Regions from separate parts of the Streptosporangium sp. LJ11 genome, predicted to be linked through region 3. Evidence: predicted binding sites of a transcription regulator. Region 3 holds the regulator's gene; each other region holds the start of a gene.
The links. The regulator LexA, encoded in region 3, represses DNA repair genes until DNA is damaged. The targets are predictions, from matches to a motif close to TCGAACANNTGTTCGA.

Region 1 (9,791 bases), on a different contig from region 3:
TGGCTGGCCGGGTCCGGCATCAGGCTCGACAACGGCGTGGTCACCGACGAGCACCTGCGCACCTCGCTGCCCGACGTGGTCGCGGTGGGCGACTGCGCGGCCTGGTGGTCGCGCCGCTACGGCATCCGCCTCCGCGTCGAGCACTGGGACACCGCCCTGGGCGCCCCGGACGTCGCGGCGGCCACCCTCGTCGGCGACGCCGCGGTCTACGACCCGGTCCCCTACTTCTGGTCCGAGCAGTTCGGCCACATGGTCCAGTACGCGGGCCACCACGACGGCGCCCGCCTGATCCTGCGCGGCGACCCGGCGGCCGAGGGAAAACCCAGGTGGGCGATCTGCTGGGTGACCGGGGACGACCGGCTCACCGCGGTGCTCTCCGTCAACCGCCCCCGCGACCTCGTCCAGGGGCGCCGCCTCATCGAGGGCGGGCAGCGCCTCGACGTCGATCGCCTCACCGACCCTGCGATAGCGTTGCGCGATTGTACGGTGGCGTAACCTCGCCGCCAGGTGTTTGGCGAAGGGCTCGATGTGGTAGTGGTGGATTCGTGACGCTTTCTGTTGCGCAGATCGACCGGGAAACCGACCAGCTGGTGGGCGAGTGGCTCACCCTGACCGAGGTGGCCAGAAGGCTCAACCTGAGCGCCGGTCGCGCCAAGCAACTTCTCAAGGACCGCAAGCTCATCGGAGTGCGCAGGGGCGGTGGCGAGCCACAGGTCCCCGCCGCGTTCCTCGCCGACGGAGACGTCGTCAAGGGCCTCCCCGGCACCCTCACGGTGCTCCTGGACGCCGGATACGACGACGTCGAATCCCTTCGCTGGCTTTTCACCCCCGACGACACGCTTCCGGGATCGCCGGTCGACGCGATCCTGGCGGGCCGCCACACCGAGGTGAAGAGACGTGCTCAAGCCCTCGGTTTCTGACGCCCGCCTGTATCTCTGTACGGACGGGCGCCGGGACCGGGGGGACCTCGCGGACTTCCTCGACGCCGCCCTCGCGGGCGGGGTCGACATCGTGCAACTGCGCGAGAAGGGCCTTGAGGCGCGCGAGGAGCTCGACCTCCTCGCCGTCTTCCGCGAGGCCTGCGACCGGCACGGCACCCTCCTGGCCGTGAACGACAGGGCCGACATCGCCTACGCGATCCGTCCCGACGTGCTCCACCTCGGCCAGGATGATCTGCCGGTGCGGGTCGCGCGCGACATGCTCGGCGACGACATCCTCATCGGGCGCTCCACTCACGCCCCCGAGGAGGCGTCCGCCGCGGCCGTCGAGCCCGGTGTCGACTACTTCTGCTGCGGCCCGATCTGGCCGACGCCCACCAAGCCCGGCAGGTTCGCGCCGGGCCCCGGCCTGCTCAGGCACGCCGCGGCCCTGGAGACCGACCGGCCCTGGTTCGGCATCGGCGGCATCGACCTCGCCAACCTCGACGAGGTGATGTCGTACGGCGTGCGCCGGGTCGTGGTCGTGCGGGCGATCACCGAGGCCGACGACCCCAAGGCGGCGGCCGAGGAGTTCAAGCGGAGGCTGGCCGTCCCCGCCTGAGGCCCCTCCGCCCGGCGAGGGCCGCGTTCCCCGCCGGGCGGGCCGGCCTGTCCGCGAACCTTTTCACGAACCGGTTCGCGAACCCGCCGCCGCTCGGCCGGGTGTGCGTCCGGCGCGCGGTCAGGTCCGCCGGGAGGTGGCGGCCACCGCGAGGTCGGCCAGGGCCGCGCGGGCCTCGGGAAGGATCGGGGCGCCCTCCAGCGAGCCGAGGGCGTTCTCCAGATACCCCTTGATCAGGTCCTCGCACGCCACGAGGGCCCCCGTCTCCTCGATGATCCGGCGCAGCCGGTCGACCCCCGCCTCGTCCAGGCCGGGGTCGCCCAGCGTGGTGCGCACCACCTGGGCCTGCGACTCCGAGGCCGCGGCCAGCGTGCGGGCGATGAGCATGGTCCGCTTGCCCTCGCGGAGATCGTCGCCGGCCGGTTTGCCGGTCTCGTCAGGGTCGCCGAACACGCCGAGGATGTCGTCGCGCAACTGGAAGGCGATGCCCACGGACTGCCCGTACTCCTCGCAGAGCCGGTCGATCCACGGCTCCCTGCCCCGGGCGGCCAGCACCAGGCCGAGCCGGAGCGGCTGCTCCACGGAGTACTTGCCGCTCTTGAAGAGGGCGACCCGCAGCGCGCTGTCGAAGGTGCCCTCCCCGTGCGCCTGCTCCAGCAGATCGAAGTACTGCCCGCACATCAGCTCGGTGCGCATGTCGTCGTGGACCTTCTGCGCCGCCGCCAGCGAGGCGGCCGGCAGGCCGCTGTTGCGCCACATCTCACCGGACCAGATGAGCATCAGGTTGCCCAGCAGGATGGCCGCCCCCTCGCCGAACTGCTCGGCCGAGCCGTGCCAGCCCGCCTTCCTGTGCAGATCCTCGAACCTGCGGTGCGCCGAGGGCATGCCCCGGCGCAGGTCGCTGGCGTCCATCACGTCGTCGTGCACCAGGGCGCTGGCCTGGAGCAGCTCCAGCGAGGCCGCGGCGGCGAAGAGCGCGGGATCGTCACCTCCGCCCGCGCCACGCCAGCCCCAGTAGCAGAAGGCGGGTCGCAGCCGTTTGCCGCCCGCGAGGAAGTCCTCGGCCGCCGAGACGAGCGGGGCCAGCTCCGGAGCGCTGACCTGCGGGCGCTGCCGTTCGACGAATCGCCGAAGAGAGCGGTCCACCTCGGACCGGATCGTGTCCAGCGCGGCTGCAGAAGTGATCATCGAATACCTCCAGTGTGGAGACCCTGGGCTTCAGCTCTGGGGGGGAAACGCGGTACGTTGCCGTGCGCCGCGGCAGCGTGACCAGCGGTGATGACGCACCGATCACCGTACGCATGATCGACAAGATCCTCTCCGCCGGTCCGGCGGAGAGGTGGAACGCCTGTGGAGCCGATGTAAGGCACGACACCTCCGGGTTCCTTGCGACTGGCGACGAGGCAGGAAACCCAATCTATGAAAATCGGAATCTCCCGCCTTCGACGGCGGGAGGAGGTCAGGTAATGAGATTAACGGTCCAAGAGGACATTTCGATCTAGAGGGGCGGTTGATTTGCGCGATAATTGACATAAGGCCGTTCTGCGGGTGGCGGCGATGATCTGATCGGGCACCCGGGCGGCCGGGCAAGTATCCTTGCCCCATGGCTCTGGGTCGCGCATCTGTCCTCCCCGATCGTGTCGCCACCGTCCGCGAACTCCTCGCCGCCGGTGCCCGCTCGTTCTCCTTCGAGTTCTCCCCCCCGAAGACCGACGAGGGAGAGCGTCAGCTCTGGCGAGCCGTCCGTGAGCTGGAGTCGCTGCACCCCACCTTCGTGTCCGTCACCTACGGCGCGGGCGGCAGCACCCGCGACCGCACCGTCGACATCGTCGAGCGGCTCGCCCACGAGACCACGCTCACCCCGGTGGCCCACTTCACCGCCGTCAACCACTCCGTCCGCGAGCTGCGCCACCTGATCGGCCGCTTCGCGGGGGCGGGCGTGCGCAACATCCTCGCCGTGCGGGGCGACCCGCCCGGCGACGTGACGGGCGAGTGGGTGCGCCACCCCGAGGGCGTCCAGTACGCCGAGGACCTGGTCCGGCTCATCCGCCAGTCCGGCGACTTCTGCGTGGGCGTGGCCGCCTTCCCGTACAAGCACCCCAGGTCGGGTTCGGTCGAGTCCGACACCGAGTACTTCGTGCGCAAGTGCCGCGCGGGCGCCGACTACGCGATCACCCAGATGTTCTTCCGCGCCGAGGACTACCTGCGGCTGCGCGACCGGGTGGCGGCCGGCGGCTGTGACACGCCGATCATCCCCGGGATCATGCCCGTCACGCAGATGAGCACCATCGCCAGGTCCGAGCAGCTCTCCGGCGCGCCGTTCCCGCCGGAGGTGGCCGAGAGGTTCGCGGCCGTCGCCGACGATCCGGCCGCCGTGCGCAGCCTCGGCATCGAGCACGCCGCCGAGCTCTGCCAGACCCTGCTCGACGAGGGGGCGCCCGGCATCCACTTCATCACCTTCAACCGCTCCAGCGCGACCCGAGAGGTCTTCCAGGCCCTCGACCACACGCCGAAGGCCGCCCCGCTGCCGACCTGAGCCGTCGCGTCCCGGCCGCCCCGCCCCCGCTCCCGCCGGGGCACGGCGGCCGGCGGGTGGTCCCTGTCCGGCGGGGCCCCGGTCACCGGGGCCCGGCCCGGCTCCCCGAGCGGGGCACGCCGGTGCGGGACGTCCCGGGAGGGTGGCGTCCCGGCGGGGACCCGGAGCTCCGGCCGGTGGCTCAGCCGCCCAGCGGCAGGACGGTCCCGAGGATCGCGTAGCGCTCGTGCCCGCCGGGAAAGACGAACTGCGTGAGCAGGTCCACGAAGCCGATGCTCCGGTAGAGGTGCCGGGCCGCGGTGGGCTGGTCGCGGGTCGACAGCACGGCGGTGCGCTCCAGGCGGCCCGCGCACATGCCCGTGATCATCGCCCGGCCGATGCCCTTCCCCTGGTAGTCGGGGTGGACGTGGATCTCGGCGAGCTCCAGCGCGTCGCCCAGCCAGCCGCGGGCACTGCCCTCGCCGTGTTCCTCCGCGAGGGCCCGCCTGACCACGTCGTGCCACCACTGGCCGGGAACCCCGTGGAAGCCGTAGGCGACGCCCACCGGCGTGCCGTCGGCGAGCTCGGCGAACAGGCAGGTGAAGGCGGGGTGGGTGGCGTGGTTTCCCATGATGAGCCTGCGGCCGGCGATCTGGTCGGCGGGCGGGTTCATCGCCTCGGTGTAGACGTGGAGGACCGCGTCCAGCCGGAGCCTGAACTCGTCGGGTCCGATCCGTCGCAGTCCGATCACGCGTCGCACCCTAGCAGTGCGGACGTGGCGCGGGTCGGCACGATGCGAGAGCGCGGCGCCTGGTGAGTGCGGCACTCAAGTGCCGCGGAGGACCGTCATTCGACCTCGACGGGAACCCCGCCGGTGATGCGGACGAGCTCCTCGAAGGAGGTCGGGAAGACGGTGTGCGGATGGCCGGCGGCGGCCCAGACGACCTCGTGCTTGCCCAGCCAGGTGTCGACCAGGGTCCTGACCGGCGCGGGGTGGCCGATCGGGGCGATGCCGCCGATGACCTGGCCGGTGGCCGCCCGTACGAAGGCGGGGTCGGCGCGCCGCACCTTCGCCACGCCGGCGGTCCTGGCGATCAGGTCGGTGTCGACCCGGTGGGCTCCGCTGGTCAGCACCAGGAGCGGCTCGCCGTCGGCCTCGAATATCAGGCTGTTGGCGATGGCGCCGACCTCGCAGCCGAGCTGCGCGGCCGCGGTGGCGGCGGTCGGGGTGGCCTCCGCGAAGACGACGATCTCGCCGGGGACGCCGTGCTCGCGCAGGACGGCGGCGACCTTCTCGATGTTCGGATGCAACTTTTCTGGCACGCGGCCACTCTAAACAGATTGACCGTTGATTGCCGCTTTATAACCGGCGGCCTGCACGGGGAACCCGTGCGCTATGGTCCCTTGACCTGATCCATAGTGATATGAGGAGTTGATTGAAAGTGGGGGTTGGACAGCGGCAGGGAGTGGCCGCGCTGATGACGGCGGGGGCCGTGCTCCTCTCTTCCGCGGGCGTCACCCTTTTCGCGGGCGCCGCCGCGGCCCAGACCTCGGCCTCCCCGGCCGTCTCGGCCGTGACGGCCGTGACGGAGACGGGGGCGAGCCCGTTCGTCGCACCGGGCAAGACGCTCAAGCTCGGCGCGAAGGGCGCCGCGGTGAAGGTGCTCCAGACCCGGCTGGCCGAGCTCGGCTACGCCCCGGGCAGGATCGACGGCCGCTACGGCGGGGCGACCCTGGCGGCGGTCTGGGCCTTCCAGAAGGTCAACGGCGTCACCCCGACCAGCACCGTGGCGCGCAGGACCTGGGCCGCCCTGGAGGCCCCGCTGGCGCCGAAGGTGCTCGTGCCCAACGGGAAGCCGACCCGGGTGGAGGTCAACCTCGCCAAGCAGGTGATGGTCCTCTACGTCGGCGGTGTGGTGAAACTGGTCAGCCACACCTCCTCCGGCAGCGGGATCTCCTACTGCGAGACGGCCACCTGGGAGGGCAGGGCCCAGCGGTTCTGCGGCGACGCCCGCACGCCGACGGGCGACTACAAGACCACCTGGCGCAGGGACGGCTGGCACAAGTCCTACCTCGGCCAGCTCTACAACCCGATCTTCTTCAACGGGGGCATCGCCTTCCACGGCGCGCTGTCGGTGCCGCTGGCGCCCGCCTCCCACGGCTGCGTACGGCTGCCGATGCACGTGGCGGAGGTCCTTCCCGGTCTGCTCGGTACGGGAGTGCCGGTGCACGTCCGAGGCAGGTTCGCCCGGTAGGGCGGAGGGACGGGCGATCCGGCGGGCGTGACCCCGCCGGTCGTGAACCGGGGCCCCGGGAGACGGCGATCTCCCGGGGCCCTTTCGCGTGCCCGCACGCACCGATCTCCCCGGACTCGCGTGTGCCCTCACATACCCGAAGATCGAACTTTTGTTCGCCGTTTTACTTGACAGTATTAGTGATCGAATTTATGTTCGATGTGATGGCACGGGGCTCGCGGCTCGTGTCCGAGGGCGGCCGATCCGGTCCACGTCGTCGGCGGAGACGATCGGGCCAGGTCAGGACGGGCGGGGAGAGGGGAAGCTCCTCGTCCGGCCGTCCGGTGGATTTGTCGGTGGGGTCTGCGAGTGTGATACCACCGGCGAAAACGCCGGAGCCGCTTGCGACCAAGGAGGCTGAAGCACTATGACCCCTCGGCTCAGCGATTCCGGTGGGCCCCGGTTGTCCCCCACGGTGCGGGCGCACCTCTCAGACGCGCGCGACTGCCTCGAAGAGGCCGCCGCCGCCCGGACTTCCGCCGCGCGTTACGTCGCGGCCCATCTCGCCGCGCTCAGGGCGGCCGCTGCCGTCCTGGCGGCCCGTCCCCGTCCGATGGAGGGCCGCAGGAGGCGCAGGCTGCGCAGCGCCTGGGAAATGCTGCCCGAGGCCGAGCCCCGCCTGGCCGAGTGGGCACCCTACTTCGAGACGAGCGCGGCCAAGCGGGCCGCCGCCGAGGCGGGCCTGACCCGCACGGTGTCCTCACGAGACGCCGAGGAGCTCATCTCCGAGGCGGAGCGTTTCGTCACCGCCGTGGAGAAGCTGCTCGGCGTGCCGAGCCAGCCCATGCTCCCCGGCCAGGTCCCCCTAGCCGGTTAGAGCCGGAGCGGCCTCCCACCCGGGGTCGCCGCCCGGGCTCACCGGCGCCGTCCCCGTACGTCTCCGTGCCCACCGGTCCTCCCGGGCGGGGCACGGAGACGTACGGGGACGTTTTTCGCGTCGCCTGCCCCTCGCGTCGCCTGACCTCGCGTCGCCCGTCCATCGCGCCACCCGCCCAGGGCGCCCCCGGGCCGCCCTCACCCCGTCCGTTCTCACGCCGCCGCCGTGGAGTTCTGGCGGGCGGCGCGGTGACGTAGCAGGAGCATGGCGGCGTCGTCGCTCAGCGGCCTGCCCACGTGGTCGAGCAGGTCGGCGCGGAGGGCGTCCAGCGAGCCCTGGGGGTCGTCGCCGTCCAGCAGGTGCGCCCGCTCCAGCAGCGGGTAGAACTCGCCGGTCCCGTCGCGCGCCTCGATGACCCCGTCGGTGTAGAAGAGCACCTGGTCGCCCGGCTCGAACGGGATGTGGTGCGGCTGCGGCTCACTGGCCTTGAGGGCGCTCATGCCCAGCGGGAGCGCCTCGTCCGGCGGGTCGGCGAACCAGATCGCGCCCTCGGCGTCGAGCACCATGGGCGCCGGATGGCCGCAGTTGATGACGGTGATGGTGGAACCGCCGCTGATCTCGGCCAGCACGGCGGTCACGAACTGCTCGCCGGACAGCTCGCGGGTCAGGGCGTTCTCCAGGCGCGCCACGACGCCCTGGAGCGTCCTCTCGTCGTGGGCCGCCTCCCGGAAGGCCCCGAGCACCACGGCGGCCGTCTCCACGGCCTCCAGGCCCTTGCCCTGGACGTCTCCCACGATGATCCGAACCCCGTGCGGGGTGGTGACGACCTCGTACAGGTCGCCGCCGATCCTGGCCTCCGCCGTGGCGGAGGTGTACGAGACGGCCACGCCGATGCCCGGTCCCGCGCGGCGGGGCACCGGGCGCAGCAGCACCCGCTGGGCGGCCTCGGCCACCGAGCGCACGTCGGCGAGCTGGTGTTCGTGGCGCAGCCGCCCGGCGCTGGCCAGCACGCTGGCCACGGTGACGCCGAGAATGGCGAGGAGGGTGATGTCGGTGCGGGGCATCCAGAGGATGTCGTTGTAGGCGCCGAGCGCGAAGCACAGCACCAGGGCGACGACGCCGACCACCGTGGTGCGGGTCAGGCCGCACGCCACGCTGGCGAAGGCCGGGCCGAGGGCGAGCAGCGGCAGGAGGCCGGACGTGGGACCCGAGCCGAAGTCGATCAGAGCCACCACGGCCATGACGACGAACGGCAGGAGTTTCAGGGTGTCCTGGGTCTTGGTGGTGCCGATCGAGGTCAGCAGCCGCAGGAAGGCACGCGTCTTGGTCGATCCCAGCGACGCCATGACGGCGCGGAGACGGTTTTTCCGGCTTGATCGAGAGTGATCGAGCCGATCATCTCCCGAGGCCATGTCCACCACATCTCGCTAAACGCATGTTTGCCTTTTCCTACCACAGTGGCGGTCAGGCCGGGGCGGGACGAAGGGCACGTTCTGCTGAGAGCGGGAATATCTGCGGGGTGGGCACGCCGGTTCCGGCGCACCCACGACCGGTCAGGGGTCGTCAGAAGGACTCGACGGCTCGGCGCGCCTCCGGGTCCAGGACGCCCCAGCTGATGAGCTCCTCGGTGAGCTCGCTGGGGGACTTGTCGTAGATCACGGCGAGGGAGCGGAGGTCCTCCTGACGGATGGACAGCACCTTGCCGTTGTAGTCGCCACGCTGGCTCTGGATGGTGGCCGCGTAACGGGCGAGCGCGCCCGCCTTCTCCTTGGGGAGCTGGGCGAGACGCTCAAGGTCGATCACAAGCTTCGGTGTCGGGCCCAGGGGGCTCGGAGCGGCCCCTCCCGGCAGCAACTCCGAGACCGGCACCCCGTAGAAATCAGCCAGTTCGGCAAGCTTCTGCACGGTGACGGCACGGTCGCCACGCTCGTAGGAGCCAACGACGACCGCCTTCCAGCGCCCGCGGGACTTCTCTTCTACTCCGTGCAGGGACAGGCCCTGCTGGGTGCGGATGGCGCGGAGTCGTGCACCCAGCGACTTGGCGTACTCAGACGGCATGGTGTGGCCCCCCGGCTCTGTTATGTAGTGCTCTCAACATGATTGTGCTACCTCGCAACTTATGCCCCGTTCACCGGGTTGGCGCCCGGGGTGGGCACCTTCGGTGACCGATGCGTCAGGGTTCACCCGATAACGCCACGAGGTGTGGTTACGGACAGTGACGGTAAAGCTGTGGGCGCCTAAGGTCAAGCTGATTGGAAAAAAGATGCCGAATCCGGTCCGGTGGGGTCCGCGTCAAACGCCGCACTTGTCCTACCCCGCATCGCGAAACCTCCGGTTTTTTCGGGACTTCCGCATGATTTCCGGCTCTTCTCCGGGATTCGAGACGACGTCCTCCCCGGGCGCGGCGACAGGCGTATGATCTTGAACGATGCGGCGGCGGGCAATACCCGGTGCGACGGTCCCGCGCTGCCGGAGGCGGGGCCCGGCGCGCCCGCGTGCCGGTCCGGACACCGCCCTGGAGACTCCGCCCGCCGTGTCCCGGCCGTCCCGCCCCGAGGCCCGGGGCGGGGGCGGGGGCTCGCCCCGGGCGTCCGGCCGGCGGCCCCGGTCACCGGACGCCCCGGTC
Region 2 (9,791 bases), on a different contig from region 3:
GCGGGGGCACCAATCCCAGATGGGTCCAGGCCGCCGCGGTCGCCACCCGGCCACGGGGGGTGCGGGCCAGCAGTCCCTGCCGCACCAGGAACGGCTCGGCGACCACCTCCACCGTCTCCGGCTCCTCCCCCACCGCGACCGCCAGTGTCGACAGCCCCACCGGCCCGCCGCCGAACTTGCGCAGCAGCGCCCCGAGCACCGCCCGGTCGAGCCGGTCGAGCCCCTCGGCGTCGACCTCGTAGAGGTTGAGCGCGGCGGAGGCGACATCCCTGGTGACGACGCCCTCGGCGCGCACCTCGGCGAAGTCGCGGACCCGGCGCAGCAGCCGGTTGGCGATGCGGGGGGTGCCCCGGGAGCGGCCGGCGATCTCGCGGGCGGCGTCGCCGGGGAGCGTGACGCCCAGCAGGCGTGAGGAGCGGTGCAGCACCTCCTCCAGCTCGGCGACCCCGTAGAAGTCCATGTGCGCGACGAAGCCGAAGCGGTCGCGCAGCGGCGCGGGGAGCATGCCGGCCCGGGTGGTGGCGCCGACCAGGGTGAACGGGGCGATCTCCAGCGGGATCGCGGTCGCCCCGGGACCCTTGCCCACCACGATGTCGACGCGGAAGTCCTCCATCGCGAGGTAGAGCATCTCCTCGGCGGGCCTGGCCATCCGGTGGATCTCGTCGATGAACAGGACCTCGCCCTCGGAGAGGGTCGACAGGATCGCCGCGAGGTCGCCGGCCCGCTCCAGCGCGGGCCCCGAGGTGATCCTGAGGGGCACGGAGAGCTCGGTCGCGATGATCATGGAGAGGGTCGTCTTGCCCAGCCCGGGCCCGCCGCTCATCAGCACGTGGTCCGGCGGCCGGTTGCGCCGCAGCGCGCTCTGCAGCACCAGCGACAGCTGCTCGCGCACCCGCGTCTGGCCGATGAACTCCTCCAGCCGCTTGGGCCGCAGCGCCGCCTCGATGTATCTCTCGTCGCCCTCGGCGTCCGGCGACACCAGATCACGGTCGGAACTCACGCCGCCCCTCCCCTGCTCGCCGCGCGGCGGAACCGCCGGAGCCCCTTCGGGCACCGCGTGGCGGCCCCGCCCACCGTCTCCCGGCACACGTCCCGTACGGCGCGCTCGCCTCTCATCGCACGCTCAGCGCGCGGAGCGCGGCCTTGAGCAGGGCCGCGACCTGCGGGGTGCGGCCCTCGGCCAGCTCGGCGGCGGCCTGCGGCTCGACGGTGGCGACCGCCTCGTCGGCGTCTCTCCCCGAGTAGCCCAGACCGACCAGCCCGGAGTGGACCTGGGCGCGCCAGGCGGGCGCGGCGGCGCGGCCGTCGAGCGCGGCGCTGACGGCCTCCTCCGGCGTGCCGAGCTTGTTCTTGAGGTCGACGATGATCCGCTGGGCGCCCTTCGGGCCCACCCCGGGGACCCTCGTCAGCGCCTTGACGTCGGCGGAGGCCACCGCCACCCGGAGCGCGTTGGGAGTGTGCACGGCCAGCATCGCCAGGGCGACCTTGGGGCCGACCCCGCTCGCCGTCTGCAGCATCTCGAAGATGCCGCGCTCGTCGTCGGTGACGAAGCCGAACAGGGTGAGCGACTCCTCGCGGACCACCAGCGAGGTGGCGAGCCTGGCCTCCTCGCCCGTCCTGAGCGTCGCCAGCGTGCCCGGCGTGCAGTGCACGAGGACCCCCACCCCGCCGACCTCGACGACCGCCCCGTCAGCGGTGATCGCGGTCACCTGCCCTCGCACCGAGGCGATCACTTCGCGGTTCCTCTCGGGTGTCCGGCCCTGCCACGGCCTCGGAAGTAGGCGGCGGGGGTGGTGGTGGCGCCCGCCGCCTTCGCGGCGGCCTCGGCCAGCCTGCTCTGGGCCCCGCCCCGCCACACGTGGCAGATCGCGAGGGCGAGCGCGTCGGCGGCGTCGGCGGGCTTGGGCATGGCGTCCAGCCGCAGCAGCCGGGTCACCATCGTGCCGACCTGCTGCTTGTCGGCCGTGCCGCTGCCGGTGATGGCGGCCTTGACCTCGGACGGCGTGTGCAGCGCGACCGGCAGGCCCCTGCGGGACGCGCACAGGATCGCCACGGCGGAGGCCTGCGCGGTGCCCATCACGGTCCTGAGGTTGTGCTGGGCGAAGACCCGCTCCACGGCCACCGCGTCGGGCCGGACCTCGTCGAGCCACCGCTCGATGCCCGCCTCGATCGCCACCAGCCGGGCGCCGATCTCGTCGTCGGCGGGGGTGCGGACGACCCCGACCTTGACCAGGCTCAGCGGCGCGCCGGGCCTCCCCTCGACGGCGCCGAGCCCGCATCGGGTAAGCCCGGGATCGACCCCCATCACCCGCAACTCGGGCAACCGCACCGACACGCCTCCGCTCGCCGAACACCTGTTCGGTGGCAGACTCTACCGCGTGGGAGCGGCCCGCGCACGGCTCTTCCCCGGCCCGCCGGAGGGGCCGCGAGCCGGTCCCGGGCTCACAGGTGCTGGGCGGCGGGTTCCGCGTCCTCTGCGTCCTCGTCGTCGCTCTTCTTGTCGCGCAGCCGGTCCAGGCGGTTCATCACCGGCGAGGCCGAGATCCCGTGGATGGCCAGGGAGGCCAGCACGGTGAAGGCGACCACGGCCCAGAGCTCCTCGGCGGGCACGCCGAAGTCGGCCTGGCCGAGGGCGTAGGCGAGGTAGAACAGCGAGCCGATGCCGCGGATGCCGAAGAACGCCGTCGCGACGCGCTCGCGCGGCCCCGCCCTGCCGCCCAGCTCGGCGAGCCAGCCGGTCAGCGGCCGGATGACCAGCAGCAGCAGGAGGCCGACCGCGGCACCCCGCCAGGTGAGCGCGGACAGGCCGCCCATCGCGACGAAACCGCCGAGCAGCATGATCAGCCAGGCGGTGAACAGCCGCTCGAGCTGCTCGATGAAGCCGTGCAGCACCCCGTTGTAGCCGTGGCTGCGCTCGGCCGCCCTGATGGTGCAGGCGGTCACGAACACCGCGATGAAGCCGTAGCCGTGCACCAGCTCGGTGAGGCCGTAGGCCAGGAACGTCGCGGCCAGCGCCACGAAGCCGTCGCGGTGCTCGGCCAGCCGCAGGTCGGACTTCTGGGCGCGGAAGAAGAGCCGCCCCAACCCCTTGCCGATCAGCAGGCCGCACACCACGCCCGCGGCGCACCGGTAGAGCAGGTCCACCAGCGTCCACTCGGCGATCCAGCCGACACCCCCGCTGACGGCCAGCGCGATCGCGGCGTACACCAGGGGGAAGGCCAGGCCGTCGTTGAGGCCCGCCTCGGAGGTGAGGGTGAAGCGGACCTCGTCGTCGGCCTTCTCCGAGTCGACGGGCTCGCCGACCTGCACGTCGGAGGCGAGCACCGGGTCGGTCGGCGCGAGCACCGCGCCCAGCAGCAGCGCCGCGGCCAGGGGCCAGCCGAGCAGGCCGTACGCCGCGGCGGCCACGGCGAGGACGGTCAGCGGGAGCGTCCACCCCAGCAGGCGCCAGGTCGAGGACCAGTCGTGCCGCCCGAAGGGCCGGTTGATGGCCAGCCCGGCGCCCATGAGCGAGATCAGCACGCAGATCTCGGTGGCGTGCTCGACCAGCGCCCGGTGAGCCACCGGATCGGGATCGGGCAGCTCCAGGGGCAGGGCGTAGAGGAGGAGGCCGCCCAGCAGGCAGGCCAGCGGGAGCGAGAAGGGACGGCGGTTGAGGAGCCGCGGCAGCGTGGCCGCGAGCAGCGCGGCGACCCCCGCCACGGCAAAGATCAGGTCAGGATTGCCCATTGTCCGCGTGATATGCCCTTGACCACGCGGACAAACCTCGCAGACAACCCGAGATCACACCGAATGGTCCGGGTTACGCGTCGAGCTTCTCCATGACCTCGTCGGAGACGTCGAAGTTGGCCCAGACGTTCTGCACGTCGTCGCTGTCCTCGAGGGCGTCGATCAGCCTGAAGACCTTGCGGGCGCCGTCCTCGTCCAGCGGGACGTTCATCGTCGGCATGAAACTGGACTCGGCCGAGTCGTAGTCGATCCCGGCCTCCTGCAGGGCCTTGCGGACCGGGACGAGGTCGGTGGCCTCGGAGACGACCTCGAACTGGTCGCCCAGGTCGTTGACCTCCTCGGCGCCCGCGTCGAGGACCGCGACCAGCACGTCGTCCTCGGCCAGCTCACCCTTGGGGACGAGCACGACGCCCTTGCGGTTGAACATGTAGGACACCGAGCCGGGGTCGGCCAGCGAGCCGCCGTTGCGGGTCAGCGCGACGCGGACCTCGGAGGCGGCGCGGTTGCGGTTGTCGGTGAGGCACTCGATCAGCACCGCGACGCCGCCGGGGGCGTAACCCTCGTACATGATGGTCTGCCAGTCGGCGCCGCCGGCCTCCAGGCCGCCGCCGCGCTTACGGGCACGCTCGATGTTGTCGATCGGGACCGAGCTCTTGCGCGCCTTGGTGATGGCGTCGTACAGCGTCGGGTTGCCGTCCGGATCGGGTCCGCCGGTCCGGGCCGCGACCTCGATGTTCTTGATGAGCTTGGCGAACAGCTTGCCGCGCTTGGAGTCGAGCGCGGCCTTCTTGTGCTTCGTCGTCGCCCATTTGGAGTGGCCGGACATCGCCTAGAGCTCCCTCACCATCTCAGCGAAATATGAATGCACACCGACATCCCCGGTAAGTTCCGGGTGGAAGGACGTGGCGAGCAGCGGTCCTTGGCGGACCGCGACGATCCTATCCCCAGGTTCGGCCAGCGCCAGCACTTCGACCTCCGAACCCACGGATTCCACCCAGGGCGCGCGGATGAAGACGGCCCGCATGCCGCCGCGGCCGGCGAAGTCGACGTCGGCCTCGAAGGAGTCGACCTGGCGGCCGAAGGCGTTGCGGCGGACGACCATGTCGATGCCGCCGATCGTCTGCTGACCTTCGATCCCGCCCTCGATCCGGTCGGCCAGCATGATCATTCCAGCGCAGGAGCCGTAGGCGGGCATGCCCGCCTTGATCCGCATCCGAAGTGGTTCGAGCAGGTCGAAGGTCTCGGCGAGCTTCCACATCGTGGTGGACTCGCCGCCCGGGATGACGAGGCCGTCGACCGCCTCCAGCTCACGGGGACGCCGTACGGTGACCGCTCTGGCGCCCACCGCCTCCAGGGAGCGCACGTGCTCGCGCACGTCTCCTTGCAGCGCGAAGACGCCGATCGTGGGGACGATGGTCACCGGTGGTCCTTCCCGTCCGGGTGAGATGCCCCTTCAGCGTATGGCCACCCCTCGTACCGGCCCAAACCGGTTCACGCTCCGGCCCGGCGCGGAATCCGCGCCGTGACGACGGCCCGGATCCCCGTTCCCGTGCCGGGGCCGTCCGGGGCCGTCCGGGGCCGTCCGGGGCCGGGGAGCCGCGGGTCCCCGGCCGGAACGCGTCGCGGGTGCCCCGCCGCACGTGCGGCGGGGCACCCGCGACCATGGGTGTCAGGTGATCTCCGGCGATCGAGACGAGGTCAGGGACGCTTGGTCTCCAGGTCCACGGTCTCCTGGATCCAGTCGATCCCGGGGGTCCTGGCGGCCGAGGGGTCGACCGGGCGCAGGTAGGTCCGCTGCACGCCGGGGACCCGGTCCTCGATCACGAAGGTCGCCTTGGTGTGCACCGCCGAGCCCGGCTGCGTCACCTTCGGCAGCACCTTGAAGTCGGCGGTGAGCCGGTCACGCTCGATCCGGGTCATCACGTAGCCGCGCTGGTTGTTGTAGAACTTCAGGTGCGGGTTGATCGTCAGGTACGGGTGGGTCGCCGGGTCGGAGTCGAGGCCGTCGCCGCCCGTGGTGATGGACGAGGCGACCAGCTCGGAGCCGACCGTGCGGGTGGTGGGGTCGTCGTAGTCGAGCTTGAGGTCGCTCGCCCAGTGGGCGTGCACGTCGCCGGTGAGCACCACCGGGTTGCGCACCTCGGCGTCCACCCAGCCCTGGGTGATGCGCTGCCGCGAGGCGACGTAGCCGTCCCAGGCGTCCTGGCTGGTGATCTTGGCGGGTCCGGCGTTGTTGTCGCGCTGGGCGAAGAAGACCTGCTGGCCGATGACGTCCCAGCGCGCCTCGGAGCGCCGCATGCCGTCCAGCAGCCAGCGCTCCTGCGCCTCGCCGGTGATCGAGCGGGCGGGGTCGACCGCCGCCGGGCAGTCGCTGTAGCCGTCGCCGCAGCCCTGGTCGCTGCGGTACTGGCGGGTGTCGAGCATGTGGAAGGTGGCCATCCTCCCCCACCGGACGCGCCGGTAGAGCTGCATGTCGACGCCCCGGGGGATGGAGGCGCGCCGCAGCGGCATGTTCTCGTAGTACGCCCTGAAGGCCGCCTCGCGCCGGGCGAGGAAGTTCGGCTGGGGCACCTCGGGCTTCTCGGGCACCTCGTCGGCCCAGTTGTTGTCCAGCTCGTGGTCGTCCCAGACGACCAGCCAGGGGGCGGCGGCGTGCGCGGCCTGCAGGTCGGGGTCGGTCTTGTACTGGGCGTGCCGCTGGCGGTAGTTCGCCAGGCTCTCGGTCTCCGGCCCCTCGTGGTGGCGGATGTTGCCGCCGGGGATGGTGTAGGTGTCGCGCCGGTACTCGTACTGATAGTCGCCCAGGTGCAGGATCAGGTCGGGCCGCTCCTCCGCCAGGCGCCGGTAGGCGGTGAAGTAGCCGTGCTCGTACTGGGCGCAGGAGACGAAGGCCATCGCCAGGGCCGAGCCGTGGGAGAGGACGTGCGGGGCCGTCCTGGCCCTGCCGATCGGTGAGACGTACGGGCCGACCTTGAAGCGGTACCAGTAGTCCCTGTCGGAGGGCAGCCCGTTCAGCTCGACGTGGACGCTGTGGCCCCACTCGGGAGCGGCCGTGGCCACGCCCCGGCGCAGCGGGCGGCGGCCACTCTCGTCGCCGTAGACGTGCCACTCGACGGCGAAGGGCCGGGCGGGCATGCCGCCCAGGCCGTCCTCGGCGAGCGGCTGGGGTGCCAGACGGGTCCAGATCACGAAGCCGCCGGAGTCGGGGTCCCCGCAGGCGACGCCGAGCGTGAACGGGTCCGAGCGCAGGCCGCGGGAGGCCAGGGACGCCAGAGACGCGGCGCTCTCCTGGGCGGGTCCGGGATCGGCGTGCGCGGCGGCGGGGATGCCCGCCGCCGCACCGGCCGCGATACCGGTGACGAGAAAGGACCGGCGGGTGAACTTCGACAAGGGAAACCTCCCGGGTGATCGGGCTCGAACGCCCGTCAGCCTCGCGGAGCACCATGACTGAGGAGTTAACTCCTCCTGTCAGGAAAAAGGCGATCTCCATGACGGAGATCGCCTTTTCCCGGTTTTCCGGAGTTCCCAGGGGGCCCCTGGCACCCCCGTCCGCTCTACCAGCCGCGCTCGGCGAGCCGGTGCGGGGCCGGGATGTCGTCGACGTTGATGCCGACCATGGCCTCACCCAGACCGCGGGAGACCTTAGCGATGACGTCGGGGTCATCGTAGAAGGTGGTGGCCTTGACGATCGCGGAGGCGCGCTCGGCGGGGTTGCCGGACTTGAAGATGCCCGAACCGACGAACACGCCCTCGGCGCCGAGCTGCATCATCATCGCCGCGTCGGCCGGGGTGGCGATGCCGCCGGCGGTGAACAGCACGACCGGCAGCTTGCCGGTCCTGGCGACCTCGGCGACCAGCTCGTACGGCGCCTGGAGCTCCTTGGCCGCGACGTAGAGCTCGTCCTCGGGCAGCGAGCCCAGGCGCTTGATCTCGCCCCTGATCTTGCGCATGTGGGTGGTGGCGTTGGAGACGTCGCCGGTGCCGGCCTCGCCCTTGGAACGGATCATCGCCGCGCCCTCGGTGAGGCGGCGCAGCGCCTCGCCCAGGTTGGTCGCGCCGCAGACGAAGGGCACCGTGAACTGCCACTTGTCGATGTGGTTGGCGTAGTCGGCCGGGGTGAGCACCTCGGACTCGTCGATGTAGTCGACGCCGAGCGACTGGAGCACCTGGGCCTCGACGAAGTGGCCGATGCGGGCCTTGGCCATGACCGGGATCGAGACGGCGGCGATGATGCCGTCGATCATGTCGGGGTCGCTCATCCGGGAGACGCCGCCCTGGGCGCGGATGTCGGCGGGCACCCGCTCGAGCGCCATGACGGCGACGGCGCCGGCGTCTTCGGCGATCTTGGCCTGCTCGGCGTTGACGACGTCCATGATGACGCCGCCCTTGAGCATCTCTGCCATGCCGCGCTTGACCCGGGCGGTTCCGGTGACGGTGGTCTCGCTGACTTCGGGCGTGCTGCTGGACACGGTCTCTACCTCACGACGGCTGGCTGCGGATCACGGGCCGTCCGCGGGGGACGGCCACTACGCTTCCATCGTAGGCGCTGGCGGCCCGCCCCCTCACATGACGTCTTGTCGCTGTCGGGCGATCTTCTTGGACAGGATGTAGGACTCGCGCGGTCAGGGAATGACGGGTTTGGCGGAGGCGAGCACGACCCAGACCTGTCCCGGGGCGAAGTTCATCGCCTCGCCCGCCTCCGTGGTGAAGACGGTGCCGTCCTTCTCCTTGGGCCGCGACCAGCGGGCCTTGAACGCCTGGCCGTCGCGGAGCACGATCGCCCTGCCCTTGCCGGTGCTGTGCACCAGCGGGGTGTAGCTCTGGTTCTTGTCGTGGAACTGCGAGCGTTCCGTCTTGGTGTACTGCACGACGATCGTGGGCGCGCCGAGCTGGCCGCCCTCGGCCGCCATGTCCTTCTTGCCGTCCTGCCAGATCAGCCACTTGCCCGCCGCCTCCGACCAGCGGAAGGTGAAGCTCGCCGCCGGATACTTCACGCTGTACGTCTTGCGCGGCACGCCGCCCTCGGGCGCGTCGCCGAAGGTGAACCCGATGTCCTTGGCCCTGCTCGCCTTGGGCGCCCCGGCCAGCAGCCGCCTGGTGTTGGCGAACAGGTTGTAGGGGGCGAAGCGTCCCGGCTGGCGGAAGTACGCGCCCGGCTGCCTGCTGTCGGAGACGTCGAAGAGCGGCGCCTCGGCGATGAAGGGGAGCATCTTGGTCTGCGCGCCCGAGTAGGCGAAGGCGGGCCTGCCGAACTGCGGGACGATGTGCAGGTCGGAGATGCGGGCACTGCGGACCGGGCCGACCTTGGCCGGGATCTTCGAGGAGAAGATCGCCATCAGGCGGGTCAGGCCCGCCTCGACCTGCTCGACGTAGACGACGTCGGCGCTCTTCAGGCCGAGTTGCGGCTTGCCCGCCGAGGTGTTCTCGATCTTCACCGCGAGCACCGCCCTGCGGGCCGCGCCGGGCAGGCCGGTGAAGGGGTGTGTCGGCTCGGGCGTGGGCGTCGGGGCCGTGCTGGGCTCGCCGGCCGCGCCCGCGGGGCTGCCCGGGGCCGGATCGTCGGAGGAACAGGCGGCGGCGGGCGCCAGGACCGCGACTCCCGCCAGCGTGACGGCGATCATCCGGGACACCCGCACGGCTCATCTCCTCAAGTCGGCCACTCGGTTTGGCCACTCAGTCATGAATCGCCAAGAGCTTACCGGTGTCCGACTTGTCAGATACTCCGGTTCATATACGCCTTAATCATCCTTATTCAGCGGCCAGGGCCTTCGGGGGCGCGTCGTCGATCTCGAAGAAGCCCGGATACTCGGTGTGCCCGGCCAGCCGCAGCGTGCGGGCCAGCCAGCGGCGCTGCGCCGTCCGGGTGACGCCCACCGCGTTGTTGTAGAACCTGCGGGAGTAGAGGACCTTGGCCACGGCCGCGTCCAGTTCCTCCAGCAGGTCGGCCCCCGCGGGGGTGTCGGCCAGCCGGTCGCGGAAGCGCTCCTGGTCCACGACGGCGCGCAGGGCGCGCGACAGGTCGCTCTCGGCGTGCTCGCGCTCCTCGGGACCCGCGGTACGGG
Region 3 (9,791 bases):
GACACGCCGAGGTGTTCGCCCTGGGCGACGTCATCTCCCGCTACTGGGTCCAGCGCGGCTACAACGTGCTGCACCCCGTCGGCTGGGACTCCTTCGGCCTGCCCGCCGAGAACGCCGCGATCAAGCACGACGCGCACCCGGCGGAGTGGACCTACGCCAACATCGAGACCCAGGCCAACTCCTACCGGCGCTACGCGATCTCCTTCGACTGGTCCCGCCGCCTGCACACCAGCGACACCTCGTACTACAAGTGGACCCAGTGGCTGTTCAACCGCTTCTTCGAGCGCGGCCTGGCCTACCGCAAGGGCGGCCTGGTCAACTGGTGCCCGAACGACCAGACCGTGCTGGCCAACGAGCAGGTCAAGGACGGCAGGTGCGAGCGCTGCGGCGCCGAGGTCGTCCGCCGCGAGCTGACCCAGTGGTATTTCAAGATCACTGATTACGCCGACCGGCTGCTGGACGACATGGCCCTGCTGGAGGGCGGCTGGTCCGAGCGGGTGCTGACCATGCAGCGCAACTGGATCGGCCGGTCCGAGGGCGCCGACGTCAACTTCGTGATCGAGGGCCGCGACGAGCCGGTCACCGTCTACACCACCCGTCCCGACACCCTGTACGGCGCCACCTTCTTCGTGGTCGCCCCGGACGCGCCGCTGGCCGAGGAGATCGTCACCGACGACCGGCGCGAGGCGTTCGAGGCCTACCGGGTCGAGGTCTCCAAGCTGTCCGACATCGACCGGCTGTCCACCGAGAAGGAGAAGACCGGCGTCTTCCTGGGCCGGTACGCCATCAACCCGGTCAACGGCGAGCGCATGCCGGTCTGGGCGGCCGACTACGTGCTGTCCGACTACGGCCACGGCGCCATCATGGCCGTGCCCGCGCACGACCAGCGCGACCTGGACTTCGCCCGCGCCTTCGACCTGCCGGTACGGGTGGTCGTGCACACCGGCCTGGCCGATCCGGGCGAGACCGGCGTCGCCACCTCCGGTGACGGCGCGATGGTCAACTCCGGCCCGCTGGACGGCCTGGCCAAGGCCGAGGCGATCCGGAAGATCATTGAGGTGCTGAGCGAGCGGGGCACCGGACGGTTCACGGTCAACTTCCGGCTGCGCGACTGGCTGCTGTCCCGCCAGCGCTTCTGGGGCTGCCCGATCCCGATCATCCACTGCGCCGACTGCGGCGAGGTCCCCGTCCCCGACGACCAGCTGCCCGTCACCCTGCCCGACATGCGCGGCGAGGCCCTGGCACCCAAGGGCGTCTCCCCGCTGGCCTCGGCCGAGGACTGGGTGAACGTCTCCTGTCCCAAGTGCGGCGGCCCGGCCAAGCGCGACACCGACACGATGGACACCTTCGTCGACTCCTCGTGGTACTTCCTGCGCTACGTCGACCCGGCGTACGAGGACGGCCCGTTCGACGTCGAGCGCGTCCGCAGGTGGGGTCCGATCGACCAGTACATCGGCGGCGTCGAGCACGCCGTGCTGCACCTGCTGTACGCCAGGTTCTTCACCAAGGTCCTGCACGACATGGGGATGATCGACTTCGTCGAGCCCTTCACCCGCCTGCTGAACCAGGGGCAGGTCATCAACCAGGGCAAGGCGATGTCCAAGTCGCTGGGCAACGGCGTCGACCTGGGCCAGCAGATCGACGCCTACGGTGTCGACGCGGTCAGGCTGACCGTCGTCTTCGCTGGGCCGCCCGAGGAGGACATCGACTGGGCCGACGTCTCCCCGGCGGCGTCGCAGAAGTTCCTGGCCCGCGCGTTCCGGGTGATGGCCGAGGCCGGCGCGGCCTCGGCGCCCGGGGTGGACGTCACCGCCGGAGACCTGAACCTGCGCAAGGTCGTCCACCACACCATCGACGAGGTCACCAAGCTGGTCGACTCCCACCGCTTCAACGTCGCGGTGGCCCGCATGATGGAGCTGACGAGCGCGGCCCGCAAGGCCATCGACTCCGGGCCCGGCGCCGCCGACCCGGCGGTCAGGGAGGCCGCCGAGACCCTGGCGGTCATGCTGTCCCTGGTCGCGCCGTACGCGGCGGAGGAGGGCTGGGAGCGGCTGGGGCACTCCGCCTCGGTCGCCACCGCGGGCTGGCCGGTCGCCGATCCGGCACTGCTGGTCCAGGAGTCGGTCACCTGCGTCGTCCAGGTCGCGGGCAAGGTGCGCGACCGGCTGGAGGTCTCCCCGGAGATCTCCGAGGCGGACCTGGAGGCGCTGGCCCTGGCGTCGGAGAAGGTTCGGTCCTTCCTGTCCGGGGAGCCGCGAAAGGTGATCGTCCGCGCGCCCAAGCTGGTCAACATCGTCCCCTAGGCGGCCGGGGAAGCCCTGAGAACGCCGGATGGGCGGTATCCCGTGTCGGGACACCGCCCATCCGGCGTGTCGCGCGTCCTCCGGCGTGTCGCGTGGAGGCCGGAGGCGCGTGGTATGGAACTCGCCTCGGGACGACGTGTTTCGAAACTCGCTCAGCAGGCGCGGAGAAGAACGGTCCGGAGCTCGCCCCGGAACGCTCGCGTCAGAGCTTGCGGAGGACCGCGACGACCTTGCCGAGCACGGTGGCCTCGTCACCCGGGATCGGGTCGTAGTTGGGGTTGTGCGGGACCAGCCAGACATGGCCGTCTCTGCGCTTGAAGGTCTTGACCGTGGCCTCACCGTCGATCATCGCCGCGACCACGTCGCCGTTGTCGGCGACCGGCTGCTGGCGTACGACCACCCAGTCGCCGTTGGCGATGGCGGCCTCGATCATCGAGTCACCGGTCACCTGGAGGAGGAAGAGGGTGCCCTCGCCGACAAGCTGCTTGGGCAGGGCGAAGACGTCCTCGATGCTCTCCTCGGCGAGGATGGGACCACCGGCGGCGATCCGGCCCACCAGGGGGACGTAGGCGGCGGTCGGGCGGCTGACCGGGGCCTCGTCCTCGCCGGAGTCGGGATCCACCCACAGCACGGGCTCGCCGGGAAGGCGGACCTCCAGGGCGCGGGGGCGGTGCGGATCACGCCGCAGGTAGCCCTTGCGTTGCAAAGCCGTCAGCTGGTGCGACACGCTGGAGGTGCTGGTGAGCTGCACCGCCTCACCGATCTCCCGCATGGACGGCGGGTAACCGCGCTGCTGCACGGAATCGCGGATCACCTCAAGGATCTTCCGCTGCCTGGGGGTGAGGCCAAGGGAGTCACGCCTTCGCACCGCCAGGTCGCTGGCGGCCGAACCGTTCTCGTTGTGCTGGCTCATACGAACTCCTCGCCTCCCGGTCTGTATTTAACACGTCGCACACAGCGACCATACCTCGGCCGAAGATCATATTCAAACAATTGTTCGAATGTCCTCGAAATCGGCGACGCCGTGGTGTACAACATCGTACGGGAGTTCGATCGACATCGTGTTCGATTCGCCGATCTTTCTTCGACATGTGTTCGGCCAGGTCGAGGGGATGGGGGTCACCATGAAACCGACCACGACGACACCGCGATCCAGGACCGTGCCGGCATCCCGGGCGGCGCGGCGCTCACCGGAGGCGCCGCGCCTGCGGCTCGTGCCGCCCCCGCGACCGGAGCCGGAGCCGGAGGTCGCGCGAAGGTCCGAGGCGGGGCCCGGGCCGGGGTCCGGGCGGGGGTCGGCGCCGGTGTCGGGACCGCTGCCGGGGCCGCGCCCCGGCCGTGGGCCGGGGCGGAGGTCCGGGCAGGGCCTCGAGCGGGTGTCCGAGCGGGCGTCTGGGCGCGAATCCGGACAGGCGGCCGCCCGTGAGCCGGGGCGGAGGTCCGGGCAGGGGTCCCGGCCGGGGGCCGAGCGGCTGTCCGGGCGTGAATCCGGGCAGGGGTCCGGCCGGGAGTCCGGGCGGTCGTCCGGGCGCGAGCGGAGACGGCGACCCGGTCGCGAGCCGGGCCGGAGGCCTGGCCGTGAGCCGGAGCGGGGGCTCGGGAGCGGATCCGGGCCGAGGAGGGCGCCGGGATCGGCGGTGGCGCCCGTGGTGCGGGCCCGCCGTTCCGGCGTCGCCCGTCCGTCGTCCGTCCGGCGGCCACTCCGGCTCACCAGGCGTGGAAGGATTGTGGCGGTGACGGTGCTCGCGCTCCTCACCCTGGGGGTGCTCTGGATCGGCGGGCGCATCGACATGGCCTCGGCGGGCGGGCGACCGGACCTTGAGGGCCTTCCCCGGATCACGGTGCACGCGGGCGACACGCTGTGGGAGATCGCGGACGCGTTGACGGAGGAGGCCGACGCCGGCCCGATGGTCCGTCGTGTCATGGACCTGAACGGGCTGTCCGGCTCGACGGTCCGGCCGGGGACCCGGCTCTATCTCCCCGAGGGCCTCGTCCGCTGAGGCCCGGGAGGGCCTGTCCCCGAGGTGGACCCCCGAGGTGGGGGAGGGGCGGCGGCGTACGTGGGGGAGGGGTCCGAGAGGGCGGTCGGCGGGCGGGGAGGGGGAGTGCGGGGTGTCTCGCCTGACAGATCGCCCGGGGCGTTTGTGAGGGAAGAGGTGCCCGGGACGAGAGGGGTCTCGCCCGGGTGGCGACACGCCGGGATGTGACGGCTGATCAGCGACTTCGTCCGGCAAGGTCGTTTCAACTTGCGTTCATGGTCGCGCACTTCTACGGTTGGACCACAACATCTAGTGGCTGCATCGCAACCCTTCACCACAGATTGTGTTTCCATTACCGCACCTCGACTATTCGAAGGTGTGTGCGCGAGCGTCTGGGCGTGCGCGTGGTGGGTAGGTGAAGTGGGTCGGCCGCTTCGGTAGTCAAGGAGGCGACACGCGTGCATTGTCCGTTCTGTCGCCATCTCGACACGCGAGTCATCGACAGCCGGGCCACCGAGGACGGTGGGGCCATCCGCCGCAGGCGCACGTGCTCCGAATGCGGGCGCAGGTTCACCACGCAGGAGACCGTCCTGCTCATGGTGAGCAAGCGCAGCGGTGTGACGGAGCCGTTCTTCAGGGACAAGGTGATCGCCGGGGTCCGGCGGGCCTGCCAGGGGCGGTCCGTCAGCGAGGACTCCCTGGCGCAGCTGGGCCAGCGGGTCGAGGAGAGCATCCGGGCCACCGGGTGCGCCGAGATCGCGGCCCACGAGGTCGGGCTGGCCATCCTGGGCCCGCTCCGCGAGCTGGACGAGGTGGCGTACCTGCGGTTCGCCTCCGTCTACCGGGGGTTCGAGACCCTGGCCGACTTCGAGGCGGAGATCGAGCGGCTCCGGGCGGAGCGCTCCACCGAGCAGGACTGATGCAGACCCCGGGCGCCGGGGGTGAGGCGGCGCGTTGATGTGGTCCGATTCGAGGGTTCTGCGGAGCCCCAGGAGGGGGAAGTCATGACGGAGACTGTCGGCGCGGTGACACGTGGGGGCAAGAGGCCGCGCAAGGGCCTGAAGATGAAGCGCATCTTCACCACGCCAGGCGTGCATCCCTATGACGAGCTGACCTGGGAGCGCCGCGACGTCGTCATGACCAACTGGCGCGACGGCTCGATCAACTTCGAGCAGCGCGGCGTCGAGTTCCCCCAGTCGTGGTCGGTCAACGCCGCCAACATCGTGACCACCAAGTACTTCCGCGGCGCGGTCGGCACCCCGCAGCGGGAGTGGAGCCTCAAGCAGCTGGTCGACCGGGTGGTGGGCGTCTACACGCGTACGGCGGTCGAGCACGGCTACTTCGCCACCGACGAGGACGCCGAGATCTTCGACCACGAGCTCAAGCACGCTCTGGTCAACCAGGTCTTCAGCTTCAACTCGCCCGTCTGGTTCAACGTCGGCACCGCGTCGCCGCAGCAGGTCAGCGCCTGCTTCATCCTGGCCGTCGACGACCAGATGGAGTCGATCCTCGACTGGTACAAGGAAGAGGGCGTGATCTTCAAGGGAGGTTCGGGCTCCGGCGTCAACCTCTCCCGGATCCGTTCCTCCAAGGAGCTGCTCTCCAGCGGCGGCACCGCCAGCGGCCCGGTCTCCTTCATGCGCGGCGCGGACGCCTCCGCGGGCACCATCAAGTCCGGGGGCGCCACCCGCCGCGCCGCCAAGATGGTCGTCCTCGACGTCGACCACCCCGACATCGAGGAGTTCGTCGAGACCAAGGCGCGCGAGGAGGACAAGATCCGCGCCCTCCGCGACGCCGGGTTCGACATGGACCTGGGCGGCAAGGACATCGTCTCCGTCCAGTACCAGAACGCCAACAACTCCGTGCGCGTCTCCGACGAGTTCATGCGCGCGGTGGAGAACGGCGAGGAGTTCGGCCTGCGCGCCCGCCTCACCGGCGAGGTCATCGAGAAGATCGACGCCAGAGAGCTGTTCCGCAAGATGGGCAAGGCCGCCTGGGAGTGCGCCGACCCCGGCCTCCAGTACGACGACACGATCAACGACTGGCACACCAGCCCGGAGACGGGCCGCATCACCGCCAGCAACCCCTGCTCGGAATACCTGCACCTGGACAACTCCTCGTGCAACCTGGCGAGCATCAACCTGCTGAAGTTCCTGAAGGACGACGACACCTTCGACATCGCGAACTTCGTGAAGATCACCGAGCTGGTCATCACCGCGATGGACGTCTCCATCACCTTCGCCGACTTCCCGACCGAGAAGATCGACGAGACCACCCGCGCCTACCGCCAGCTGGGCATCGGCTACGCCAACCTCGGCGCGCTGCTCATGGCCACCGGCCACGCCTACGACTCCGACGGCGGCCGGGCGGTCGCCGGGGCCATCACCTCGCTGATGACCGGCGTCTCCTACCGCCGCAGCGCCGAGCTGGCCGCGGTCGTGGGTCCGTACGACGGCTACGCCCGCAACGCCGACGCGCACAAGCGGGTCATGCGCAAGCACAACGACGCGAACGACGCCCTGCGCACGTTCGACGAGATCGACGGGGCCATCCACCGCGAGGCCTCCAAGCAGTGGAACGAGTGCCTGCGGCTCGGCGACAGGAACGGCTACCGCAACGCCCAGGCCTCGCTCCTCGCCCCGACCGGCACCATCGGCCTGATGATGGACTGCGACACCACCGGCATCGAGCCCGACCTCGCCCTGGTCAAGTTCAAGAAGCTCGTCGGCGGCGGCTCCATGCAGATCGTCAACCAGACGATCCCCCGCGCGCTGCGGCGGCTGGGCTACCAGGAGGAGCAGGTCGAGGCGATCGTCGAGTTCATCGCCGAGCACGGCCACGTCGTCGACGCCCCCGGCCTGCGGCGCGAGCACTACGAGGTGTTCGACTGCGCCATGGGCGAGCGCGCGATCGCCCCGATGGGCCACGTCCGCATGATGGCCGCGGCCCAGCCGTTCCTGTCCGGAGCCATCTCCAAGACGGTCAACCTTCCCGAGTCCGCGACGATCGAGGACATCGAGCAGGTCTACATGGAGGGCTGGAAGCTCGGCCTGAAGGCCCTGGCCGTCTACCGCGACAACTGCAAGGTCGGCCAGCCCCTCTCGGCCTCGGGCAAGAAGACCGAGGAGAAGGAGACGCCCGCCGAGCCGGCGATCCAGGTCGTGGAGATCAGCCGCCCGACCCGCCGCCGGATGCCGAACCAGCGCCCCAGCACCACCACCCGCTTCACCGTGGGAGGCGCCAAGGGCTACATGACCGCCTCGTCCTACCCCGACGACGGCCTCGGTGAGGTCTTCCTGAAGATGTCCAAGCAGGGTTCGACCCTCGCGGGCGTCATGGACGCGTTCTCGGTGGCCATCTCCATCGGCCTGCAGTACGGGGTGCCGCTGGAGACGTACGTCGGCAAGTTCGTCAACATGCGTTTCGACCCGGCCGGCATGACCGACGACCCGGACGTCCGCATCGCCGCCTCGGTGATGGACTACATCTTCCGCCGCCTGGCCCTGGACCACCTGCCCTACGACGACCGCGCGGCCCTCGGGATCTTCTCCGCCTCCGAGCGCGCCGCCCAGCAGCGCGGTGAGGACCCGGCCCCGATCCACACCGACGAGGTCATCGCCGAACTCGCCACCTCGGCCCCCATCGAGCCGGCCCCCGCCGAGGAGCCGCGGTCCCGCCCCGAGGCGGTACCCGTGGAGACCCCGCGTCGCACCGGCTCCCTGGAGTCCCACCAGGGCCGCACCGCCGACGCGCCGCTCTGCATGACCTGCGGCACCAAGATGCGCCCGGCCGGCAGCTGCTACGTCTGCGAGGGCTGCGGCTCCACCAGCGGCTGCAGCTGATAATGGGCAAAGTTGTGGCAGATGCATCACTTGGTGTCTCTCGCTGCGGCATGTAATCCCTGATCGGAAGGGGCGTCAGCCTTGTGCTGGCGCCCCTAACTCTTGGGATCGGCTTCGTTCTGAGTCGTGTGGAGAAAACGCGCAACCGGCGAAGCGGGCGCGCCTGCAGGCCAAGGGCACCAGGTCCGCCAAGCGGCTCCTGAAGGCCCGCCGCCGCAAGGAGTCCCGCTTCGCCCGGAACGTCAACCATGTGATCAGCAAGCATCTGGTCGGCAAGGCCAAAGACACCCGGATGGGGATCGCCCTCGAAGACCTCGAGGGGATCCGCGAACGGGTAACGGTTCGTAAGGCTCAGCGTGCCGACCACCACTCGTGGGCGTTCCGCCGGTTCCGCACGTTCGTGACCTACAAGGCCGCCATCGCCGGCGTGCCCGTGCGTCTGGTCGACCCCCGCGATACCTCCCGCACCTGCCATCGGTGCGGGCACTGCGACAAACGTAATCGTCCCAACCGGGACGACTTCACGTGTCTCGGCCGCGGGTTCGCCGGCCCCGCCGACCACAACGCTGCGATCAACATCGGTCGCAGGGCAGTGAGTCACGCTGCCGACGACGCGGCCTGACCCGTGCACCCCATGCACGGTGAGGAGCTGCGAACTCGGCTCTTCAGGGCTGAGAAGCTGACAGGCGGTAGACCCGGCGGGCGGTGGCGGCGAAGACGTTCTGGACGACCTGGGCTGATCGGCCGGCGAGGACCTCCTGCCAGGTGGAGACCAGGGCGGGCAGGTCGGTCCAGATCTTCTCGATCGGGAAGTTGCTCCCCCACATGCAGCGGTGCGAGCCGAAGGCCTCCAGGCAGGTGTCCGCGACCGTCCCGATCAGTGAGCGGTCCACGCGGTGCACGAACGTGCCCTGGCCGGTGAGCTTCACCACGACGTTGGGCCGCTCGGCGAGCAGTCTCAGGCCGCGTTTCCACTCCGCCACCCGGGACACCTCGAAGTCGTCGAGCATCCCCGCGTGGACCAGGACGAACGTGATGTCGGGGAAGTCGTCGACGAAGCTCGCGGCGTCGGCCATCTGCCCGGCGAACACCTGGAGTTCGAACAGCCAGCCGAGGTCGGCGAGCGAGGCGATGTTGCGGCGGAAGACGGGATCCTTCATGCGGTCGGGGGCGGAGGCGAAACGGAACTCCGGCCGCTCGTGCCAGTGCAGCTGCAGCCGGGTGCCCCTCATGAGCGGGGTGAGCGCGGCCTGGCGGCGCATCACGTCGGCCGCGCCCTCGTCGAAGAGGTCGGCGGACCCGATCACGGCCGTGGGCCAGCCGGTCTCGGCGTGCGTCTCGCGCAGCCAGCGCACCTCGTCCAGGGAGCGGTCGAGCGGCCAGTTGGCCTGCACGTAGACCGCGGAGGTGATGCCGCAGGCGGTGGCCTCCTCGACGTACTCCGACACCGGGTAGTCGCGGCGGATCGATTCGTAGGGGCCGAAGATGCGCGGGATCATCTCGCCCTGGAGCCAGGGCAGGTCGGCGGCGCGCCAGATGTGGTGGTGCGCGTCGACGATCCCGGCGGGAGCCGGACTGGCGGTGGTGTCGTTCATCGGGTACCTCCGGCGTGGGGACCCCCGGCTTCGGCCCCGCGCAGGGGCCTGTCCGTGGGGGCTGTCATGAGC

Region 1: ACTOQ3_RS03220 (SAV_6107 family HEPN domain-containing protein) is a predicted target of LexA. The motif match lies at 6,453-6,468, and genes of this name have one in related genera.
Region 2: ruvC (crossover junction endodeoxyribonuclease RuvC) is a predicted target of LexA. The motif match lies at 2,347-2,362, and genes of this name have one in related genera.

The regions. Positions count from the first base shown of each region.
Region 1 is NZ_JBPXMB010000002.1:134,761-144,551, forward strand. Features, by position in the region: gene ACTOQ3_RS03180 (NAD(P)/FAD-dependent oxidoreductase) at 1-495, shown strand, start outside; gene ACTOQ3_RS03185 (Rv2175c family DNA-binding protein) at 546-920, shown strand; gene thiE (thiamine phosphate synthase) at 898-1,539, shown strand; gene ACTOQ3_RS03195 (polyprenyl synthetase family protein) at 1,660-2,727, opposite strand; gene metF (methylenetetrahydrofolate reductase [NAD(P)H]) at 3,143-4,075, shown strand; gene ACTOQ3_RS03205 (GNAT family N-acetyltransferase) at 4,257-4,805, opposite strand; gene ACTOQ3_RS03210 (YbaK/EbsC family protein) at 4,901-5,377, opposite strand; gene ACTOQ3_RS03215 (L,D-transpeptidase family protein) at 5,497-6,309, shown strand; gene ACTOQ3_RS03220 (SAV_6107 family HEPN domain-containing protein) at 6,716-7,165, shown strand; gene ACTOQ3_RS03225 (PP2C family protein-serine/threonine phosphatase) at 7,378-8,511, opposite strand; gene bldD (transcriptional regulator BldD) at 8,729-9,223, opposite strand; gene ACTOQ3_RS03235 (amino acid permease) at 9,774-9,791, opposite strand, start outside.
Region 2 is NZ_JBPXMB010000020.1:168,198-177,988, reverse strand. Features, by position in the region: gene ruvB (Holliday junction branch migration DNA helicase RuvB) at 1-1,000, opposite strand, end outside; gene ruvA (Holliday junction branch migration protein RuvA) at 1,113-1,733, opposite strand; gene ruvC (crossover junction endodeoxyribonuclease RuvC) at 1,730-2,314, opposite strand; gene ACTOQ3_RS28210 (cation:proton antiporter) at 2,443-3,729, opposite strand; gene ACTOQ3_RS28205 (YebC/PmpR family DNA-binding transcriptional regulator) at 3,803-4,555, opposite strand; gene pdxT (pyridoxal 5'-phosphate synthase glutaminase subunit PdxT) at 4,559-5,149, opposite strand; gene ACTOQ3_RS28195 (alkaline phosphatase D family protein) at 5,428-7,119, opposite strand; gene pdxS (pyridoxal 5'-phosphate synthase lyase subunit PdxS) at 7,284-8,198, opposite strand; gene ACTOQ3_RS28185 (DUF3048 domain-containing protein) at 8,352-9,365, opposite strand; gene ACTOQ3_RS28180 (hypothetical protein) at 9,478-9,791, opposite strand, start outside.
Region 3 is NZ_JBPXMB010000014.1:161,088-170,878, reverse strand. Features, by position in the region: gene leuS (leucine--tRNA ligase) at 1-2,303, shown strand, start outside; gene lexA (transcriptional repressor LexA) at 2,506-3,216, opposite strand; gene ACTOQ3_RS21760 (LysM peptidoglycan-binding domain-containing protein) at 4,037-4,303, shown strand; gene nrdR (transcriptional regulator NrdR) at 4,741-5,202, shown strand; gene ACTOQ3_RS21750 (vitamin B12-dependent ribonucleotide reductase) at 5,287-8,124, shown strand; gene ACTOQ3_RS21745 (RNA-guided endonuclease TnpB family protein) at 8,150-8,746, shown strand; gene ACTOQ3_RS21740 (amidohydrolase family protein) at 8,790-9,719, opposite strand; gene ACTOQ3_RS21735 (vWA domain-containing protein) at 9,784-9,791, opposite strand, start outside.